3 regions of the Paraclostridium sordellii genome follow, and region 2 is predicted to be linked to each of the others. Evidence: a T-box and tRNA genes for the amino acid it is inferred to sense, from the RefSeq annotation. Region 2 holds a T-box; the other regions hold tRNA genes.
What was found. A T-box is a leader RNA that pairs with one kind of tRNA and senses whether it is charged. The one in region 2 lies ahead of serS (serine--tRNA ligase), so its partner is inferred to be a tRNA-Ser.
Positions count from the first base shown of each region.

Region 1: it encodes a tRNA-Ser, which carries the amino acid that the T-box ahead of serS (serine--tRNA ligase) is inferred to sense. The anticodon was not compared.
Region 3: it encodes a tRNA-Ser, which carries the amino acid that the T-box ahead of serS (serine--tRNA ligase) is inferred to sense. The anticodon was not compared.

Region 1 is NZ_LN679998.1:1,164,881-1,175,151, forward strand. It holds gene cspC (bile acid germinant receptor pseudoprotease CspC) at 1-263, shown strand, start outside; gene ATCC9714_RS05645 (hypothetical protein) at 387-584, shown strand; gene ATCC9714_RS05650 (TIGR03905 family TSCPD domain-containing protein) at 653-898, shown strand; gene ATCC9714_RS05655 (sensor histidine kinase) at 1,015-3,042, shown strand; gene ATCC9714_RS05660 (ligand-binding sensor domain-containing protein) at 3,135-6,362, shown strand; tRNA gene ATCC9714_RS05665 (tRNA-Ser) at 6,475-6,563, shown strand; gene ATCC9714_RS05670 (hypothetical protein) at 6,700-6,867, shown strand; gene ATCC9714_RS05675 (DEAD/DEAH box helicase) at 6,990-9,119, shown strand; gene ATCC9714_RS05680 (hypothetical protein) at 9,242-9,469, shown strand; gene ATCC9714_RS05685 (hypothetical protein) at 9,601-9,888, shown strand; gene ATCC9714_RS05690 (LacI family DNA-binding transcriptional regulator) at 10,022-10,271, shown strand, end outside.
Region 2 is NZ_LN679998.1:3,361,433-3,364,877, reverse strand. It holds gene ATCC9714_RS16350 (hypothetical protein) at 1-127, shown strand, start outside; gene ATCC9714_RS16345 (mechanosensitive ion channel family protein) at 266-1,138, shown strand; T-box leader at 1,209-1,432, shown strand; gene serS (serine--tRNA ligase) at 1,570-2,853, shown strand; gene ATCC9714_RS16335 (nucleoside deaminase) at 3,024-3,445, shown strand, end outside.
Region 3 is NZ_LN679998.1:2,939,358-2,949,628, forward strand. It holds gene pflA (pyruvate formate-lyase-activating protein) at 1-181, shown strand, start outside; gene thiI (tRNA uracil 4-sulfurtransferase ThiI) at 221-1,399, opposite strand; gene ATCC9714_RS14285 (cysteine desulfurase family protein) at 1,416-2,567, opposite strand; gene ATCC9714_RS14290 (asparaginase) at 3,248-4,243, shown strand; gene ATCC9714_RS14295 (ATP-dependent helicase) at 4,293-6,335, opposite strand; gene ATCC9714_RS14300 (ribonuclease H-like domain-containing protein) at 6,413-7,318, shown strand; tRNA gene ATCC9714_RS14305 (tRNA-Ser) at 7,356-7,447, opposite strand; gene ATCC9714_RS14310 (hypothetical protein) at 7,568-7,867, opposite strand; gene ATCC9714_RS14315 (DUF3842 family protein) at 7,880-8,296, opposite strand; gene ATCC9714_RS14320 (CooT family nickel-binding protein) at 8,339-8,530, opposite strand; gene ATCC9714_RS14325 (lipoate--protein ligase family protein) at 8,686-9,501, opposite strand; gene ATCC9714_RS14330 (radical SAM protein) at 9,473-10,271, opposite strand, start outside.

The DNA.
Region 1 (10,271 bases), 1.2 Mb from region 2:
CAACTTATATTGATGGAGATTATATAACATCTACAGGAAGTGGAGCAAGTAGTAGTGTTGTTTGTGGAGTTATGGCTCTTATAATGGAGTATCTTGAAAGAGAAAGTAGAGTACCTAAATTATCTTTATTTACAGAAGCTTTAAGAACTTACTTAATGCTTGGTTCATCTAGAGAGGAAATATACTCATATCCAAATATATCACAAGGGTATGGTGTTTTAAATTTGAGAAACACATTTAGACAAATAGCTAGAAATTTATAGTGAAAATTAAAAAATTAATTAAATTTTATATTTATAAAATCTAATTTTGGGTAAAAGTTATATATATAACAAAATTAGTTATAATAATAAGTAAAACTATAGTAAGAGAGGCAACGAAACGAAATGAAAAAAAATGATAAAAACATACCTACAAAGAGAAATTCATACGAAGAGTTATTTATACCAAAACAACGAGGATATGAAGAACTTTTTGAGGGAGGAGCTATAGAAGAGTTAACAGATGATACACCGTATACTTTTATACATCCTAACAAATATGAGATAGAAGAACTCTTAGAAGATGATAAAAAAAATAAATAAAGTAACAAATAGCAACATTTACTAATATAATATTTATTGAGTTATATTATATTTAAGGAGCGTTTATCATGAAGATAAGTTATAATACATCTGGATGTTGCTGTAGTAAAATAAATTTAGAAATAGATGAAAATAAAATTATTAAAAATGTTGAATTTATTGGTGGTTGTGCTGGAAATCTAATTGGAATAAAATCATTAGTTATTGGTAAAAAAGCAGATGAAGTAGCATCGATATTAGAAGGAATAAGATGTGGAACTAAAAATACTTCATGTCCAGACCAATTATCAAAAGCAATAAAGTCAATTAAATAAAATTAATATAAAAGACAGACTACTAGGCTCGTAGTCTGTCTTTTATTGTCGAAAATATAGACTATTTCAACCAATGGTGGTATAGTTTGTATTAATAATTAATGGGGGAGAGAGTAATGTTGGAATTAGATAGAGCCAAAAAAATTGATATGGATAATAGGGTAGCAACAAAGTTAACTATAGCTATATCAGTTTGTTTAGTTTTTATATATATAATTAGTTTAATGGTTACTTTTCATAGTAATTTAAATTTTAGTATAAAACCTGAATATTTTATTCGATTTTTTAATATAATGTTATCTTTTTTAGCAATTATAAGTTGTTTACTTTGCTATGATAGTACAAAGAAAGAAGAGTTATTTATTATTTCTCTAATGTATATGATATTTTTAATAGATATATTATTAGGTGTATTTGATAACTTAACATTAGAAAATACTATTATAAGTATGAAAGGATATATTGCAATATCCACCTCTATAATGAGAATTATTATTATATTAGTAGCAGCTTTTCCAATTAAGCAAATTAGAAGTTTTATAATGAAAAATAAAACTCAAGTTATAATATTTATATTATTAACTGCTTTATGTTTTGGATATATGGAAAGAGAGAGTATAATTTTTCCTATGAATAAGGATACAGAGTTTTTTAGGGAGTACAATTTTTTATTAATCCTTATTTACACGATATCTAGTTTTATATTCTTTAGAAAAAGTATAAAAGAAAATGATTATACCTATTCTGTAATAGGTGCAAGTATTCTTATGTTATGGATTAAAGCCATATATGCTATTGTTGGGTCGGACAAGCCAATAATGGATATAAAATATATATCTATATCTATTACATATATGTCATTTATAGTTCTTATAGTAGGATTATTTTTAGAACTTATACTTACTATAAAGAAAAACAGAGAGTTAAAAGAAGAAATAAAAGTATTTTATAACTTAGTTGAAGAAAATAAACATAGTTGTATATATATAAGTGACTTAAATGGAAATGTTTTATATTCGAATAAAAAGATGAAAAAATATCTATTTAAAAATGAAGAAATAAAGGTAGATATTCTAACTGAAAAAGTCAAAGACGAAATAAATACTATAAATACTGATATGCTTGAAAGTATTAAAAAAAGTATATATGATAGAGGTTGCTGGAATGGAAAAATAGAATTAAAGTCTGGAAGTACAACAATAGATTGTAGTGTACAGACAATAATAGATTCAAGGTTGACTAATTCAAATAAAAAATCTGGAACTGCTAGATTTGTTGTTACATTCACTGATGTAACAGAAAAAGATAGAATGGAAAAATATAAAATAGAGTATGAAAAAATGAAAGATCATGAAAAAGTTAAAAGTGAATTCTTTGCCAATATAAGTCATGAGCTTAGGACACCATTAAATATTTTTTATTCTACTGTTCAATTATTAGATATAAAACTAAATAACAATGAAGAAGAATTTAGAAAGTCTTATAATAAATACAGATCTAGTTTAAGGCTAAATTGTCAAAGAATGTTAAGACTTATAAATAATATTGTAGATATAACAAAAATAGATGTAGGGTATACAAAACCTAATATTGTAAATTGTGATATTGTTAAGTTAGTAGAAGCTATAACTATGTCAGTTATAATTTATGCAAGACAAAAGGATATAAATATAATATTTGATACTGATGTAGAAGAGTTAATAATAAAATGTGATCCTGAAATGATTGAAAGAGCAGTACTAAATTTACTATCAAATTCAATTAAATTTACCAAACCAAATGGAAATATATTTGTAAGTATATATGTAAATAAAGAATGGGTTCAAATCATATTTGAAGATGATGGGGTTGGAATACCTATTCATATGCAAGATTTAGTATTTGAAAGATTTGTACAAGCTGATAAATCTTTAAATAGAATGAACGAAGGTAGTGGGATAGGACTTAGTATAGTCAAATCTATTATAGAATTAAATGAAGGAGAAATTTATTTAGAAAGTGATGGGGAAAATGGTACTGAATTTGAAATATTACTTCCAAATAAAAAGCTTCTAGGTGATGACTTAATAGATAAAGAAATAGAATATACAATAGATATGCAAAAGATTGAGTTAGAACTTTCGGATATATATGAACTACATTAAAATTAAGTCAATAATTCAAATATTGTTGAAATTTAGGATTTACTATATAATATTAGTGTAAATGGAATTTTTTTTCTTTGAAAGGAAAGTATATGGGGAAAGTTAATTTATTTAGTAGGATTGGTTTAGTGATTTTAATTAATTTTTTTATTTTTTTATGTTTATTTAATAAGGTTAACGCTCAAGATAGGCGGATAACATTTAATAACTTAAATATAGAACAAGGCATCAGTCAATCTACCATAGACGTGATTTTTCAAGATAGCAAAGGCTATGTTTGGTTTGGAACTAATGATGGATTAAACAAGTACAATGGATATGATTTTAAGGTGTACAATTATGAATATGGAGAAAATAGTATAAGTAATAATCATATAAGTGATATAGATGAAGATAGTCATGGAAATATATGGATAACAACCATAGGTGGCGTAAGTAAGTTAAATCCTAAAAATGATGAGATAAAAAACTATAAAGTTAAAGATAATTCTATAGGAAGCAATAACGCTATGGAAGTATTAGTAACTAATGAAAATAAAGTATTAGTTGCTACTGATGAAGGATTGTATTTATATGAGGAAAACTTGGATAAATTTAAGAAGGTTTTAGGCGAAAATAACGATATTAATTGTCAATATATTTACTCTATAGATGAAGATTCTGAAGGTAATATTTGGTTAGGTCTTAAAAAGGGAGTTATAAAAGTATCAAAAAATTTTAAAATCATAAAAACTTTTCCTACATCAACAGAAAAGAACTCTTTAGGAGAAGGTGAGATTTATAATGTATATTGTGATGATGAAAATGGATATGTTTGGGTAGGAAGTGCTAGTTCAGGATTATCTAAAATAAACACAAAAACAGATGAAATAACTAGGTATACGCATGATTTAAATGATTCAAAATCTATACCAAATGACAATATAGGTTGTATAAAAAAAGACAGTAAAGACAATGTATGGATAGGTACTGCAAATGGACTTGCAAAGTACAATAAGCAAAGTGATAATTTTAATGTTTATCATCATAAAATATATGATAAAAATAGCTTAGTAAATAATAATATAAAAAGCTTAATGGAAGATAGTAAAGGCCTTATATGGGTTGGTACCTATTCAGGTATAAGTATATTTGACACAGATAGCAAGATAAATCATTATAAAGCAGGACTTGATGATAATTATTTGCTAAATGAAAATATAGTACATGGTGTATATGAAGATGAGGATGGATATCTTTGGGTAGGTACAAATTCAAAAGGTGTAAATATAATTGATAGGAAAAATAATACATCTAAGCAATTAAACAGTAGTATAGATAAAGCATTTAAAAATGATTCTGTAAATGATATAACTGGAAAAGGCAATATTATTTATATAGCAACTGATAATGGACTTATTAAACTAGACAAATCAAGAAAGATATTAAAAAATTATAGTACAAAAGACGGTTTAGTAGATAATAAAATAAAAGATGTAATGATAGATAGTAAAGGCTATCTATGGATTGGGACAACAGATGGATTAAGTATTTTAAATCCAGAAACTGACGAAGTCATAGATATAAATAAAATTATAAATGATAAAATAAATAAAGGTAAAAATCAAAATAACTATATTAGACATATATATGAAGATAAACAAGGTAATTATTATTTAGGACTTTTAAAACAAAATGGACTATGTGTTATAAATCCAAAAGATAGAACTATAAAACATTATAAGCATAGCGAAAGTGATAATGAAAGCATAAGTGATAATCATGTTAGATATATAAACGAGGATAGTAAAGGAAACATATGGGTTGGTACTAGCTATGGATTAAATAAACTAGATAAAAAAAGTGGTAAGTTTAAGAGATATACAACTAAAAATGGAATAGCAAACAATACTATATATGGTGTTTTAGTAGATAATGATGATAGTATATGGATAAGTACAAATAAGGGGATTTCTAAAATTGATTCAAATAATGATAAAGTTATCAATTTAAGTGTAACTGATGGATTACAAGGAAATGAATTTAACGGTAATGCAGCATATAAAAATAAAAAAGGAGAACTTTTTTTTGGAGGCGTTAATGGATTAAACTCATTTTACCCAAATGACATAATTAAATCAGGAGATAAACCTAAAGTATTGTTTGATAAATTTTTAATAGATAATAAAGAATTTCATGATATAAACAACAAGAAGTTTAGTGAAGGAACAAATACAATAAGTATAAAGTTTTTTACTCCAAATTATTCAAGTGAAAAAAGTACTACATACGAATATAGATTAGAAGGTAGTAGTGGAGGAATAACAAGAACAAAAGATAATCATGTTACTTATAATGATTTACAGCCTGGTAATTACATATTTAAAGTAAAAGCAATAGACACAAGCGGAAATGTAAGTGACGAAAGTCAAGTTAGTTTCTCTATAAAACCTCCTTTTTGGTTAAGTGGATATGCATGTTTAATATACATATTAATAGTAATTGCATTTATAATAAATCATAAATATAAAGTAAAGAAGCTTGACAAACTAGTACAGAAAAAAACTCTTAGATTAAGAGAAGAGATGGAGAGAAATACAGTTTTACTAAATAAAAATATAAAACTAGAAAAAAATAAAAATAACTATTTTGTAAACTTATCTCATGAGTTAAGAACTCCTTTAAATGTTATAAGCAGTACAAATCAACTTATATTAGGATTAATGAAAAAAGATGAAGGTATTAAAGAGGACAGATTAAACCATTACATAGACGTATCACAAAGAAATTGCAAAAGACTATTAAACTTAATTAATAATATAGTAGATAGTACAAAGCTTCAAAATGATATGTATGTAATTTCATTAAAGAAAGTGGATATTGTCTATTTAGTAGAAGAAACTGCATTAACTTTAATTGATTATGTAAGTGCTAAAGGAATTGATTTAATAATAGATCCAGAAATTGAAGAAAAAACTATAATGTGTGATAGTTATGAAATTGAAAGATGCATTGTTAACTTAGTCGGCAATGCAGCTAAATTTACTCCTGAAGGAGGAACAATAACAATAACTATTAAAGATTTAGATGATAAAGTTAAAATTAGTGTATCAGATACAGGTGTTGGTATAGATGAAAAGTATCATAAAGCTATATTTGATAGATTCAGTCAAGTTGTCGATATAAATAATGAAGTGAAGGCCGGAAGTGGACTTGGACTTACTATAACCAATCATATAATTAAGCTTCATAATGGAGAAATATATGTTGAAAGTAAACTAGGTGAAGGGAGTAATTTTATTATAATACTTCCAGTTACCCAAAATACTAAAAGCAATTAATCATAATTTATAAAAAAAGAAGTGTAATTACACACTTCTTTTTTTATATAGTTATTTAAATAAAAGAAGTATTTACAAAATATGATAAAGATGGTATATTATATATGAGTTTGGAGAGGTGTCCGAGTGGTTTAAGGAGCTGGTCTTGAAAACCAGTGACTCCGAAAGGGGCCGTGGGTTCGAATCCCACCCTCTCCGCCAATATTTTAAAGCATCTAGATTTTAGATGCTTTTTTTATATAATATAAACAATTATTGTCATTTATAAATCATGAATACTATTAACTAATAAGTGAAAAATAAATTGTAATAAATATAGTATAAAAAGGAGTTATAAATGAATAAAAACAATAAATTAAAAAAAGAACAAAAACTAGATAATTTAAAGAAGAACATTATATTTTCTAGCATAGATAATTTAAGTGGAGAAATGGATAATTCATCTGAAAATTTAGAAGTGTATTTTGAATTAAAGAAAAATAAATTTGATAAAGCAGATAAGTAATATAAAAACATAAAGACCTGTATATACAGGTCTTTATGTTTTTATATTACTATAGGTTAACAAATATATGTGATATTTAAATACATAATTATATAAAATATTTTAATAAAGTAGGTGAACGTATGAAGATAAGTGAAGTAAAAGAAATTATTGAAAATAATACTGAAAAAAATAGATACAACTCAGGAGTTATTTTATATAAAAGTAACTTAGTGAGTAATAGTTATATAAAAAAAGAAAGCGAAAATATAAATTTCTATGCAACTATTAGAGATGAAAGCTTTTTAAATCAAAATACAGTATTTATAGTTTTAAGTGAGAAAACAAAACGTATAGTAAGTACAAGTTGTGACTGTAATGATTGGCTATGTAAAAGTGGAGAGAGCAATACATTTATATGTAAACACATGGTAGCTGCAATATATAAATGCCTAGATGATTTGAACAAGAAAAAAAGTAAAAAAAGTAGTAGTATAAGTCATAGTAAAAATGAAATAAAATATGCAAAGTTAAATACAAGTATAAATATATCAAAAGATGAATTTGATATGTTGGAAATTTCATTTAATATAGGTAAATTAAATCAATCTAGATATAAAGATATATATAATTCATATAAACAAAATAAAAGGTTATACCATTTAAAAGAATCTATATATCTAGATTTACATGATGAAGAAATACAAAATCTTTTTAAATTAATAGATACTTTAGGATTTTCTGGAGAAGGAAGTAGCTTTAAAGTAAATAGTAATAAAGCATTATATATAGATGAATATATAAGAGAAAAGAGTATAAATTTTGTAAGTGGAAAAGAGTATATTAAAAATATATGCGAAAAGTTTAATAAAAAAGATAATTATAAAAATAAAATCCATAAAGAATTAGATAATATATTAAGAGAATACCAAAAGGATGGAGTTACATGGTTTAATAACTTAAGTTATTATGGTTTTGGAGGGATTTTAGCTGATGAAATGGGCCTAGGAAAAACTTTACAAACAATAGCATTTATAAGGGGGAATGAAAACTCTAAAACTATGATAATTACACCTACATCATTAATTCATAACTGGAAAAATGAATTTAATAAATTTACACCTTCAATTAAAGTTGGAATTATACATGGGGATAAAAGTTTAAGAGAAAATGTAATTGAAAATTATAAAAGTTATGATGTTATAATAACTACATATTCAACAATAAGAAATGATTTAGAACTTTATAAAAATATAAATTTTGATTATTTAATTATAGATGAAGCTCAAAATATTAAAAATCCACAAACTATAAGTTCTAAAGCTGTTAAGAGTATAAATTCTAAGTCTAAGTTTGCACTTACTGGTACTCCTATAGAAAATAATTTATTGGAGCTATGGTCAATATTTGACTTTATAATGCCAGGATATTTATATGATAAAGTGAAATTTCAAAATGAATTTATAATAAATGAAAATACAAATGAATTAAAAAAATTAATAAAGCCATTTATACTTAGAAGAACTAAAAAAGAAGTAATAGAAGAATTACCTGATAAAATTGAGAAAAAATTTATTGTAGAATTAAATAAAGAACAAAAACAAATATATGATATATATAATAAAAGTGTATTAGAAAAGTTAAAAAATAATAAAGGCAAAAGTGATAAAATTACTATATTCTCTTATTTAACTAAATTACGTCAACTATGCTTGCATCCAAAAACTTTGCTAAAAGATTATAAAGGTAAAAGTGAAAAGTTAAAAGTATGTATGGAAATAACTAAAGAAGCTATTGAAAGTGGTAGAAAAATTTTAATATTTTCTCAGTTTACGAGTATTTTAAGAATCATTGAAGAAGAAATTCAAAAAGAAGGCATAGAAAAATTATATTTAGATGGTAAAACTAATGCTCAAGATAGAATTAAATTAGTAAATGAATTTAATGAAAATAAGAATATAAAAGTATTTTTAATATCATTAAAAGTAGGAGGAACAGGGCTTAATTTAACCAGTGCTGATATGGTAATACACTTTGATCCATGGTGGAACTTATCTGTTGAAAATCAAGCAAGTGATAGAGCTCACAGAATAGGACAAAAAAATGTAGTAGAAGTTATAAAATTAATTTCAAAAGATACAATAGAAGAGAAAATAGTATTATTACAAGAAAGTAAAAAAGAGCTTATAGATAATATAATAGATGAAAAATTGTCTAATTCAAATATATTAAATAAGCTTAATAATGAAGATTTAATCAACTTACTTAAATAAGTTAAATATTTTATATTGAAATATTATATCTGAATTTGATATGTAACCAAAGTTTAAATTTCTACATATTATTATATAAGTAGATTTATCTACTTTCATAATAATACTGGAGATGTATATAAATGGGAAAGAAAAAAGTTGAAGATAATATTAAAAAAGTAACTAAGCCTGTAACAGATGTAGGAAAAGAAGTATTAAATGGTGCAGGAAATATAGGAAAAGAAACTATAAATACTGGATTAAATGTAGGAAAAGATGTACTAAGTGGTGTTGGAAATATAGCAAAAGAAACTATAAATACTGGGGTTAATGTTGGTAAAAAGGTAAAAGAAAACATCAAAGGAAAATAGTAACTAATAAGGGAGCAGAGATGCTCCCTTTATTATATGTAAATCTTGGAATAGACCTAAAATACATTAAATAATACACAAAATGAGTTATAATATTCAAGGACCATATATTTTGAGAGGAGATTATAACCATGGGGAATAATATTAAAGTGCTAAATGAATCATATCAATTATTATTAAAAGCAGAAGATATGTTAAAAAGTAATTTTGATTATGAATCTAACATTAAAAATACTTTTTTAGATGAAGAAAATGAGCTTATAGTATTAGAAGATAATTTAGGGAGATACATACAATATGACGTATATGACTGTTACACAGCATTAATAAAAGTTTCAAAACTTTATAGTAATGCTGAATTACATAAAATATGTAAAAGGTTGAAGGAAATAAGTATAAAAGCTGAAATGATTCACTAATGTAAAAAGTAGCTTTAAACTATATAGTTTAAGGCTATTTTTATGTAATGAAATTATATAAATAAAAATTTAATATGTTATAATAGAAGAAAATTAAAAAGGGTAAATAAAAATATAAAGGAAATTTAACATTATGAAAGTTACAATAAAAGATGTGGCAAAGGAAGCTGGGGTAGCGACGTCTACTGTATCTAGAGTTCTATCAAACAATTCAAAAATAAGCGATGAAACAAAAGAAAAGGTACATAAAGCAATAAAAAAATTAAATTATAAACCAAGTGCTATAGCTAGAAGTTTAGCAAATAACAAAACTAGAATATTAGGTGTTATTTTGCCAAATGAAGCTCAGGAATTTCTTGATAATTCATTTTTTCTAAATGCAA
Region 2 (3,445 bases):
TCCTATAAATGATGATATGGTAAATATAAAAATAAAACTTTTGAAGGATAATGAAATTCATAGTGTAGATAGTTTCGTTAATTCTATAAAAGAATTAAATTCTTTAAATACCTGTGATATAATTTAAAAGCTATGTATTTATACATAGCTTTTTATTTTTATGTTATAAAATAAAGTAAATTAAGACAAGATATTTAAAATTACTACAAAATTTTATATAATAATTTATTAAGGTTATAGTAATTTTAAAAGGAGGATTTTAGCTGTGATATCAGGAAATACGACACAAATATCTCAACAAACGGTAGAGACATTTTTTCATGCAGTAAAAAATAGTGGGCCTAAATTAATTTATGCAGTTATAGTTTTAGTATTAGGATTATATGCATGTAGATTAGTAAAGAAACAATGTAAAAAATTTATATTAAAATATAATGTTGAGCGAGGAGTTGCAAACTTTGCATCTTATGCTATTTATGGTATATGCTTGGTAATAGTTATCATGACATGCCTTGATATAATTAACTTTCCAGTTCAATCTGTTATGACTGTAATGATTTCCTTAGTTGGTGTAGTTGGATTAGCGTTAGGTTTAGCATTTAAGGAGATACTATCTAATTTAGGAGCAGGAATAATTATATTATTTTTCCAACCATTTAAGACAGGTGATTATATAAGTGGATCTGGAGTGGATGGAACTGTAGCTGATATACAAATATTTAGTACTATCTTAAAAACTCCTGACAATAAGGCTATTGTTATTCCAAACTCAAAATTAACTAGTGATAATATAATTAATTATACCCATCAAGAGAATCGTAGAATAGATTTTTCATTTGGTGTTTCTTATGATTCTAATATAAAATTAGTAAAAAATGTTTTAGAAAATATTTTTAAAGAAGATAAAAGAATTTTATCAGATCCTGCACCGATTATTGGACTTAGTACATTAGGAGATAGTGCTATGCAAATTATAGCAAGACCTTGGGTTAAAACTGATGATTACTGGGATGTATATTATGATGTAATGGAAAAAGTTAAGATAAAGTTTGATGAAAACAACATAGAAATACCATTTCCATCAAGGGTTGTATATTACAAAAATATAGAAGAAGATTATAATAAACTAGAAAAATAAAAAAATTTTTGAATATTAGTATTGAAAGTTGATAATATATATAATATAATGATTAACAAATAGAACAAACAATAAAGCTGAGAAGGAAAATAGTAAAAAGCAAGTTTGTATTCAGAGAGTGAGTGGTTGGTGTGAACTCATTACAATGGTTTTTGAATCCATTCCCGAGCTACTAGTCGGAAATAATAGTAAGATTAGTCGTATACCTACGTTACAGGATTTAAGAGGCTTATATTTTATATAAATATAAGCAACTAGGGTGGCAACGCGGATAACAAGACTTTCGTCCCTTTTATAGGGGTACGGGGGTCTTTTTTTGTATACAAAAATGCAAATCCACTAAATGATAAATTATTGATATATCAATAGGGGTAACGTTATTTTGATCAGATAACAAATAAAAAATAAATAAAAAATAGGAGGAAGAAAAAATGTTAGATATAAAGAGAATAAGAGAAAACTTAGATGAAATAAAAAAAGCAATGGAAGTTAGAGGAGAAAAAGAATTCGACCTTGATGCTGTTGTTGAATTAGATAATAAAAGAAGAGAATTACTTCAAGAAGTAGAAGTAATGAAAAATGAATTAAATGTAGAATCTAAAAAAATACCTCAATTAATAAAAGAAGGTGTAGATGTAACTGATGCTAAAGCTAAGTTAAAAGAATTATCAGATAAAATAAAAGGTGTAGATGAAAAGGTTAAGGAAGTAGAAGGGGAATTAGAATATAGATTAATGAGAATACCTAATGTTCCTCACCCAGATGTTCCACAAGGAACGACTGATGAAGATAACGTTGAAATAAGAACTTGGGGAGAACCTACTAAGTTTGATTATGAAAACAAAGCTCACTGGGATATAGGAACAGGATTAGGAATATTAGACTTTGAAACTGCTGGAAAAATAACAGGATCAAGATTTACTTTATACAAAGGATTAGGAGCTAGACTTGAAAGAGCTTTAATAAACTTTTTCTTAAATACTCATACTGAAAAGCATGGATACACAGAAGTGCTACCTCCTTTCATGGCAAACAGAGCAAGTTTCATAGGAACTGGACAACTTCCAAAATTTGAAGAAGATATGTTCAAGTTAGAAGGACTTGATTACTTCTTAATACCAACAGCAGAAGTACCAGTAACAAATATACATAGAGATGAAATATTATCAGTAGATGAATTACCAATAAAATATTGTGCATATACTCCATGTTTTAGATCAGAGGCAGGATCTGCAGGTAGAGATACTAGAGGATTAGTTAGACAACATCAATTTAACAAAGTTGAATTAGTTAAATTCGTTAAACCAGAAGAATCATATGAAGAGTTAGAAAAATTAACTAATGATGCAGAAACTATGCTACAAATGTTAGGATTACCATATAGAGTAGTTAGAATATGTACAGGAGACTTAGGATTTACAGCTGCATTTAAATATGACTTAGAAGTATGGATGCCAAGTTACAATAGATATGTTGAAATATCTTCTTGTTCAAACTTTGAAGATTTCCAAGCTAGAAGAGCTGGGATAAGATTCAAGAGAGATAAAAAAGCTAAGGCTGAATACGTTCATACATTAAATGGATCTGGATTAGCAGTTGGAAGATGTTTAGCTGCTATATTAGAAAACTATCAACAACCAGATGGATCTGTAGTAGTTCCAGAAGTTTTAAGACCTTATATGGGTGTAGATGTAATTAAAAAAGGTGAATTATAAAATTTAGTAATAATACAAATATTAGGAAGTTTGATATATCAAGCTTCCTAATATTTTGTTAAAATAAAATATTTCTTGTGGAATTTTAGATGAATATGAATTTAAATTTGAGTTGAATTATAAATTTAATTATGGTAATATTAAAGAGGTTATAAGTTTTAGGAGGAAGCATGGATAAGTCATTTTATATGAATGAAGCAATAAAGGAAGCATATAAAGCTTATGAAAAAGGTGAAACACCTATTGGAGCTGTTATAGTTAAAGATGGAAAAATAATATCTAGAGCTCATAATCTAACTGAAACATTAAGTGATGCAACTGCTCATGCTGAAATTTTAGCGATAAGGAAAGCTTCAGATTACTTAGGTGGTTGGAGACTTATAAATTGTGACTTGTATGTAACTATGGAACCGTGTATAATGTGTAGTGGAGCTATAGTTCAGTCAAGAATAAAAAAACTTATAATAGGAACTAAGCATATTAAAAATTTAAATATAGAAAAACAACACAAATTTAAAATAGATTACTTTGATACGTGTAATATAGAAGTAACATTTGATGTTTTACAAGAAGAGTGTTCAAGTATATTACA
Region 3 (10,271 bases), 420 kb from region 2:
ATCAACTTTAAATAATGTTGATAGAGTTGAAATCCTACCTTATCATACTTTAGGCGTTCACAAGTGGGAAAATATGGGATTTGAATATGAATTAAAAGGTGTACCTGATGCTACAAAAGAAGATGTTCAAAAAGCAGCTGAAGTTCTAGCTGAATTTGGAGTTAACGTACACAATAAATAATAAAAAAATGTCGTAGTAAATTACTACGACATTTTTTTATTAAAATTCAAATACTTCTACTTCCATATTATCTATAGCATCTTGTATTAATTTTTCTACATCTAATACAGACTCTGATCTTTCTATTCTATCTAATTTAGGTTTTGTAACAGGACTCTTTGGAGAGAATACTGTACAACAATCTTCTTCTGGTATTACAGACGTTTCAAATGTCCCTATTTTCTGAGCTATATCTATTATCTCTGATTTATCCATAGCTATAAGAGGTCTAAATACAGGTAAAGTAATAGCAGCATTAGTACATGTTAATCCTTGTATTGTTTGAGATGCAACCTGACCTATACTCTCTCCTGTTACTAAAGCATCACAAAATCTCATTTCTCCTACTCTTTGAGCTATCTTCATCATGAATCTTCTAGATATTATAGTCATCTCTTCTTCTTTACAAGAAACACCTATAGCTTTTTGAATTTCTAATATATTAACCTTATGAAGTCTAACCTTTCCACAATATTTAGCTAAGATCTGAGCTAAATCTCTTACCTTCTCTTGTGATTTTTCACTTGTAAATGGATAACTGTGGAAATGTATAGCCTCTATCTCTACTCCTCTTTTTGCAACCATCCAAGATGCAACAGGACTATCTATACCTCCTGATAATAAAGACATAGCTCTTCCATTAGTTCCAACTGGAAGTCCTCCATAACCTGGTACAGTGTCACTATAAACCATAACATGATTTTGTCTATATTCACAATGTATAGTTGTTTCAGGATTTCTTACATCAACTTTTATTCTATCTTTTACATTAAAAACTAAAAAACCAGCTATATCTTTACTCATTTCTTGAGAAGTTAAAGGAAGACTTTTGTCTCCTCTTCTAGAAGTGACCTTAAATGATTTTGACCCTTCTTCTATTTTCTCGTCTAGTAATTTTAAAGCTAACTCCTTTAATTTATCATAATCTTTGTCAGCTCTTATTCCTGGACAAACTCCAACTACACCGAAAACTTTTTTGATTTCTTCTAATACTTCTTCATAATCTTCAGCAAATTCGCCTAAATCAACATATATTCTTCCATATTCTTTATATACGTTAAACTTTCCTAAAGGAGAAAGCATGCTTTTTATATTTTTTATAAGCTTATTTTCAAATATATATCTATTTTTTCCTTTTACTCCTATTTCTCCGTACTTTACTATTGCTATATTATACAAATCTATCACCTCTTAATTATCTTCTTTTTATTATTATTCTAAGTTCTTCAACTGATTTTTTTATTATTTCACAAGCTTCTTTTATTTCTTTCTCTGTTGTCATATCTGATAAACTAAATCTTATTGCTCCATCAATTTCCTCTGCATTTAATCCCATTGCATTTAATACATGGCTACCTTTCTTTTTAGAAGAACATGCAGATCCAGTAGATACAAAAATTCCTTGTTGAGCTAAGTGATGTAATAACACCTCTCCTCTTACACCTCTAAAAGATATATTAAGTATATGACATACTCCATCTTCTGGGGAATTTACCTTTATATCATCAATATTTTCTACTATATAATCTTTTAATAAATTTCTTAAATTGCTCATTTTTTCTATCTTTGAATTTAGATCTTCCATTATTATATTAATAGCTTCTCCTAATCCATATATTCCAGCTACATTTTCTGTTCCAGATCTAAGCCCAGATTCTTGTCCTCCACCTGTAAGCATAGGCTTCACTCTATTTATATCCTTTATATACATAAATCCTATACCTTTTGGTCCATGTAATTTATGTCCGCTTACACTCATAAAATCTATATTGTATCTAGACGGTTTAAAATTAATTTTAGCAAAAGATTGAACTGCATCTACATGCAAATATACTTTTTCATTTAAAGTAGATAAGTATTTTCCAACTTCTTTAATTGGTTGTATACTTCCAACTTCATTATTAACATGCATCATACTTACTAGTATAGTATTATCCTTTATAGCGCTTTTCACATCATTTATATCTACTACACCTTTATCATTTACTTTTAAATAAGTAACTTCAAAACCTTGTTCTTCTAGATCTTCCATTGTTCTTAATACTGATGGATGCTCTATATTCGTAGTTATTATGTGATTTTTTCTTTTCTTATTAAGGCTAGCAACACTTCTTATTATGGTATTGTTTGATTCTGTTCCTCCAGATGTAAATATTATTTCTTTATCCTTACATCCTATACTTCTAGCTATTTCTTGTCTTATTTTTTTTATATTTTTTTCTACTTCGACACCTTTTTTATGAACAGCTGACGGGTTTGCATAATCTATAGTAAGTGCATATACCATCTTGTCTACAACTTCTTTATAAGGCTTAGTTGTGGCACTATTATCTAAATATATCTCCATGCTAATACACCAACTTTCTTCTATTTAAATATAGTAAAATATTCTTTTATTTTTCCAATTAACTTCATAAATTATCATATAAATTTAGTGAAACTTTTACTATTATACCATTATTTCAGCTTTTTTTATATACTAAAGCCTTTATAATTCAATCCTAATCTAAGTATAATTTATTTTTTATATCTAACTTTGTCTTAAACATATGTTTTTTTAATTTTTTTGTCAAAATTATTGATTTTTCTGTCGAATATTGTTATTATATATACATGGTTATCCCCCTGATAACCTTAATTAAAATCTCTATTCCCAATACCCCTTTTAAATGAATATACTACATTCATTTAAGTCCTACTTCTTAACGGAAAAGAAGTAGGTTTTTTTATGTTTAAAATTAATTATTAATTTTAATTAAATATATTTTCAAAAACTATTGATTTTTCTGTCGAATATTGCTATTATATATACATGGTTATCCCCCTGATAACCTTAATTAAAATCTCTATTCCCAATACCCCTTTTGAACGGATAGACTTTATATCCAATGTTAAACTAACAACGGAAGTTAGTTTAACGCAAAAAAAGAGCTTCCCCAAGCTCTTTTTTTTATGCTTATTTCTACATTTATCTCTCTTTTTTTGATATAATTTAATAGATATAATAAATTTAGGGGGGTCAATAATATGCATAATAAGAAAAAAGTAGCTATAGTGTTTACAGGCGGAACTATTTCCATGACTGTAGACGAAAAAATAGGGGCTGCTATACCATCTTTATCTGGGGAGCAAATAATGTCTATGGTAACTAATATAGATAAAGTTGCTGATATAGAGGTATTCAATTTCGATGAAATTCCAGGACCTCATATGACTCCAGAAAAAATGTTAAACTTAAGAAATTATATAAATGATATTCTTTCAAATGATGATATTTCAGGTGTTGTTGTTACACATGGTACTGATAGTTTAGAAGAAACAGCTTATTTCTTAGACCTAACATTAGATACTCCTAAGCCTGTTATCGTTACAGGTGCAATGAGAAGTAGTGATGAACTTGGTTATGACGGACCTAGCAATCTTGCAGCAGCTGTTTGTACGGCTATATCTGATGAAGCTTATAATAAAGGTGTTTTAGTTGTTTTAAGTAATGAAGTTTTATTAGCATCTGAAGCTACTAAAACTAACACTCTTACTTTAAATACATTTAAATCTTTAACATGTGGTCCTTTAGGAATAATAGACTGCGATAAACTTGTATTATCTAGAGATATAGTAAATAGAGAAACTATAGTTGTTGATAAAGTCGAATCTGATGTTGCTCTTATAAAATCAGGTGCAGGAATGGATGAATCTTTTATAAAATTTGCAGCAGATAAGGGTTGCAAAGGTATAGTTATTGAAGCCATGGGTAGAGGTAATATACCTCCTGGTATGCTTAAAGGTGTTGAGTATGCTAGAAGTAAAGATATACCAGTTATTATTGCAACTAGATGCCACTCAGGTAGAGTATTTGATAGTTATGGTTACTTAGGGTCTGGTAGAGACTTAAGAAACTTAGGCTGTATATTTGCAGGTGATTTACCAGGTCAAAAAGCTAGAATAAAATTAATAGTTGCATTAGGAAAAACCAATGACTCAAAAGAATTAAAAGATATGTTTGAAAAAGGTATCTATTATTAATAATAAAATAGGTATATAGCTTGTAAGCTATATACCTATTTTTTATTTCTTAATCTTTAGTTATAATTCCATTTTTAAAGCAAATAGAATAATCTAAATCTTTTACTCCTCTTTTAAATTTAACTTCTATCATTTTACCGTCTTTTCCTATTATGACTCCATCTCCAAATTTATTGTGGACTATTTTATCTCCAATTTTTATAGCTTTAATATCCTCTTTAGTAGGAGACTTAATTTCATCTATAAACCTTGACTGAAATACTTTTCTTCCATACTTATTCTTAGGAGAACTTATATATAGTTCATCTTGAGCTCTTGTTATTCCTACATATAATAATCTTCTTTCTTCTTCTATAGCTTCCTTACGCTTTTTATCATCTTCAATGTCATATGATTTTTCATGAGGAATAGTACCTTCATTAGCTCCAATTATATATACATAAGGAAATTCTAATCCTTTTGCACTATGCATAGTTGTGAATATAACCCCTTCAGAATTTTTATTATTTCTACTTTCAATAATCTCTGATTTTACTTTTTCTATATGTTCTAAGTATTCATTTATAGTTTTAAAATGTGTAGAAGAACTTTCTAATTCGTTCAATATTTCTATTAATCCTGTTGGTTTTATCTTTCTATTACTACAATAGTCTAATACATATCTATCATAGTCTAAACTTGTTCTTATATAAGATATAGCATTTTTAGGAGATAGTGTCTTTAAATAACTTAAATCAATTTCTAAATCATTTAATGTTTTAACTTGCTTAGGATGCAGATTTGCCTTATTTATCAATGCTCCAATAAAATCCCTATCTTCACTTGCTAACTTTATACTGTCTTTTGATATATATCTAAAAGGCTTATTTATAATCCTTATCCAATCTTCACTTAATGTTGTATCTATTCCTAATCTTAAATATGCTAATAAGTCTCTAGCTACCCAGTGATCATATATAGTAACAATCGAGTCTCTAACAACAAAAGGTATATGCATGTCCATAAACGCATCAACTAATGCTCTAGACTGTATATTAGTTCTATAAATAACTGCAAAATCATCATAGTTAGTACAATTATCTTCACATTTACTCAATATATCTTTTGCTATAAATTTAGCTTCTTCCTCTGCATCTTCTGTGTTTATATACTTTACAATTCCTTTATGCTCTCTATCACACTTTATAGACTTTTCATATCTATTTTCATTATTTTGTATAAGTTTATTGGCAATATCAGTAATATCTTTTTTAGATCTATAATTTATATCAAGTACATATTTTTTACTTCCTTTAAAGTAATCTTCAAATTCAAGTAAGAAATCTGGCCTAGACCCTCTGAACCCATATATACTTTGATCTTCATCTCCTACAACAAATATATTGTTATTAGGGCTTGCAATTAACTTTATGACCTCAAATTGCACCTTATTAATATCCTGAAACTCATCTACCAAAATATATCTATATACTGACCTAACTCTATCTAAAATTTGTTTATTTTGCTTAAGTAAGTTATATGTTTTTATAAGCATATCATCAAAATCAATTTTTTTTATGCTTTCTTTATATTCTTCATACATATTATAAACTCTGCAAAATTCATCACTTGTTAGTATTTCTGAATCAAAATCAATTTTATCCATCAATTCATTCTTCACATAAGATATTTCATTTATAACTCCGAGTATTGTATCTTCATCCTCTGCATTTTCAACATTTAAATTTTTCAAAATTCCTTTTATAGCAAACTTTTTATTTTTTTCATCTAAAATACAATCTAATTCATACTTTTCAAAAAATCTTAGTATCCTAAAAAATACAGAATGAAAAGTCCCATAATTCACGCTATTTAATCGACGATCATTACTTAAACTAAGAGCTCTATTTTTCATCTCCATAGATGATGCCTTGGTAAAGCTTATAGCCAATATATTTTTAGGATTTATATTATTATTAAGTACTAGATTAAGTATTCTATATGTTATAACTCTTGTTTTTCCAGAACCTGGTCCAGCTAAAACCATACAAGGTCCATTAATATGTAAAACTGCATCTTTTTGATTTTCATTTAATTTATTTATATGTATCATAATTTATCACCTTGAACTATCTTTATATTATTTTATAATTAATATTATATATCATATTTTTAAAAAGGAGTAAAACTATGCAAGTTATTACAAAAACTTTAGATCATTTAGTTGATATACCTAAAGATTATTATGTATTTGATATAGAAACTACAGGTCTAAGCCCTAGGTTCTGTAAAGTGATTTTAATAGGTATTCTTTATAATTTTGAAGATAAAACTTTTATAAAACAATTTTTTGCAGAATCGGAAGATGAAGAAAGAGATTTATTATTAGCATTTAAATTTGATATTCAAAATTTTAAACATCATATAACTTTTAACGGAATTTCTTTTGATATACCTTTTTTAAATTATAGATTTAAAAAGAACAATATAGATTTTATTATAAATAAATCTGAAGATATAGATATTTTAAGAGTTGTGAAACCTCATAAAGATAAACTCTCCCTATCTGATTGTAAACTAAAAACCATAGAAAGATACCTTGGTATAGAAAGAGCTGATACTATTTCTGGAAAGGAAAGTGTACAACTTTATAAAGATTTCACTTTAAGTAGAGATGAATCTATAAAAAATAAAATTTTACTACATAACTTTGAGGATATTGTTCATCTAGGAAAAATATTTAAAATTAATGAAATTTTAAGAGATAAATTAGATTTCTTAAATTTATCTATAAATTCTATGACTTACGATATATTATTGAAAAAATACAAAATTTCTAAATCTATACTATCACTAAAATTTTTATCTAATAATAAGTTTGATCCTGCTGTAAATATATTTACAGAAAATTACACAATAACTTCTGAAAATTTTAATTTAAATGTTGATATAAACATAAAAAATGCTTTCGATAATCATGGTAATTCCATATCGTTTTATAAATTAGGATCTATTATTCCTTTAAAGATTAATACTAATTACATTGAAAAAAATATACTAGCATTATCTGAATATATTTTTTCAAAAGAATTTTAAAATTAAAAAGACTGTTGATTATATCAACAGTCTTAACTGGCGGAGAAGGAGGGATTCGAACCCTCGCACCGGTTAACCCAGCCTAATCCCTTAGCAGGGGATCCTCTTGAGCCACTTGAGTACTTCTCCGTATTTATTTTTTCTATAATAAAATTATATAAGTTTATTATAAATATGTCAACGTTTTTTACTAAATTTTATACTTAAATTTTAAAAACAAATAAAAGGGAAATAACTCCCTTTTATTTACTACATATTTTTTTTAGCTTCAAGTAACATCTCATTTGCTTTTCTTAAATACTTTATAGCCTCTTCTATATTATTAGCTGTTTCTTCTTTCCCCATATCTCTAGCTTTGTCTACCCACTCTCTAAAGCCTTCTTCATGAGATTCATTATGATTTACCCAATGTACAAGAAGTATATTAAGTGTCTTTTCATCTTTATTTTCAGCTACTGATCCCCCTGAACAATGGCTATGACAATGCTCTTGATCATGATCATGATCGTGACCATGATGATTTCTTATGGTAGTTTTGTTAAATATCATTTTAAATCCCCCTTATTTTAAATTAAACTCCTTTTTTATTACTTTTACTGCATCTTTTATAAGTAAAGACAATGGTTTTCCTTCTAAACCTACCATCTCTATATCCTCTGGCATTATAGGTAAAAGTATTTTTAAAGCTTCATTATCAGCTATTGCTGTACTAATTTTCGAAGTAACTTCTCCCATCATTGAGTTTGGTATGACTACTGATACAGGTCCTACTATCACACTTGCTTTTTTAGTTGAAACTACAATTGCATTTTCTCCTGTAGCCCCTTTATTTGCATGAGCTTTCATCATGGAACTAGTTGCAATTGAATTTGTCCCTAAAGCATAAATATCTATATATGATGGTAACTCCTCTCTTAAAGATGTTACTATTTGAGCACCTATACCTCCACCCATTCCATCTACAACTGCTATTACCATATTTTTTCCCCTTAGTTAATTTATTTTATGTAAAATTTAATTTTATTTAGATCCCTCAATTATAATTTTATGATCCATAAGTCTTATCTCTTTAATTTGTCCATCAATTATTTTTTGCTCCCCTAATAAATCCGTTAAATATACTTTTCCTTCATATGGATCTACACTAACTACATTTTCCATAACTCTTTCAAGGTTGTTATTCTTTAAAACATAAGCTGCTGATTCACACATAATCTAATCCCCCTTAGTATAAATATATTAACCAAAAAAAGATTCCTCCAAGGTATTTCAAACCCTTAAAGAAATCTTCATGATTTCAAATAACTCTATTCAATCTGAGTATAGCATCTAATTTTATATAAAGTCAATCGGTTTAACTATATAAATTATCTTTTATTAATATAGTCATAAGATGAGTATTTTTTGTATAAATCCCTAGCCAAATTTAGCTCGTAATCACTTAAACCTAATTCTTCAAAGTCTACATTAAAAGATTTTTTAATCCCATTTAATATGGATTCTTCTAAGTTTAATATATCAACTTTCATATTAATTTCGTTTTCAATTCCACTAGCTTTACTTAAAGTAAATTTTTTTGCACGTTCTTTAATATCTTTATTTTTTGTTTTTATTACTTCATATAAATCATCTATATTAAAGTCTAGTATAATAGATCCATGTTGTAATATAACTCCATCTTTTCTATTTTGAGCACTTCCTACTATTTTTTTATTATTAATAGTTATCTCATAAGATGCATGTGCATTAAAACATGCTGCCGAAAGTTTTTCTCTACTTATCCTTTCTCCTTTTTTAAGCTCATCTATATTTATTCCTGCTATCTCTAACCCTTTAGCTATACCTTTACTTATAAATTTATATGATTCATTTATACTTTTATCCATTAATGAATTATCTTCTCCTAAGATAATCGAATATGTAAGTTCATTTTGATGAAGTACAGCTCTTCCTCCAGTTGGTCTTCTCACAACATCAATGTTTAATTCTCTACACTTATCTAAATCAACTTCCTTTTGCAAGTTCTGAAAATATCCTATACTTAAACAACTAGGCTTCCATGTATAAAACCTTAGTGTTGGTTTACATTTTCCTTCTTTATAAGAAGTCATAATAGCCTCATCTATAGCCATATTCATGGCCCCATTAGTTGTCTTATTTTTTATTACTCTCCATTTTTGCATTTTCCATATCCCCTATATTTAAATTTATTTCTTTTATTGCTAAATATATTTCTTCTTCTTTTAGAGGTCTTGAATAATTATAAATTGTACTTCCTGGTCTTTCGTTATAGTATGGTCTATTACAGTTTTTACACCCTTTTATTTCAAATGGATATCCTTTTAATACATCAGATTTTATATAACTATCTAATTCTATTTCGTTTAAATAACCTTCTTTACTAAACTTAAAGTAATCTCTATTATATCCCTTATCAATCATATATGTCATAAGCTGAACTCTTCTATAACTTTCTATACTTGGTTGCTTTATATTTTCCATTTTCGTTCCCTTTACAGGCGTGAATGCAAATAAACTTATTGTTATATTATAGCTTCTCAAAGTTTTATATATATCGTATATTTCCTTATGTGTTTCTCCTAATCCGACTATTATATGAGTACTAATTTTGTTAGGATACATTAATCCAGCTTCTTTTAAAAAATCTATTTTTTTATCAAAGTCAGTTCCTTTTATACTTTCATACAAATTTTTATTTGCTGCATCTACTGCAATTCCAATTTTATCTACACCTATTTTAAAAAACTTTTCTAAATCATCCATATCTTCTAATTTAGCTGATAATGAGATTGGAATCTCTAACTCTTTTTTTATATACCTTGTAAATTCTTCAACTTCTTTATATGCCTCATCACTAGACATAGACTGTATGCATATCCTTTTTATATTTTTTAACTTATATTCTTTAAAGGCTTTTAGTATACATTCTTTG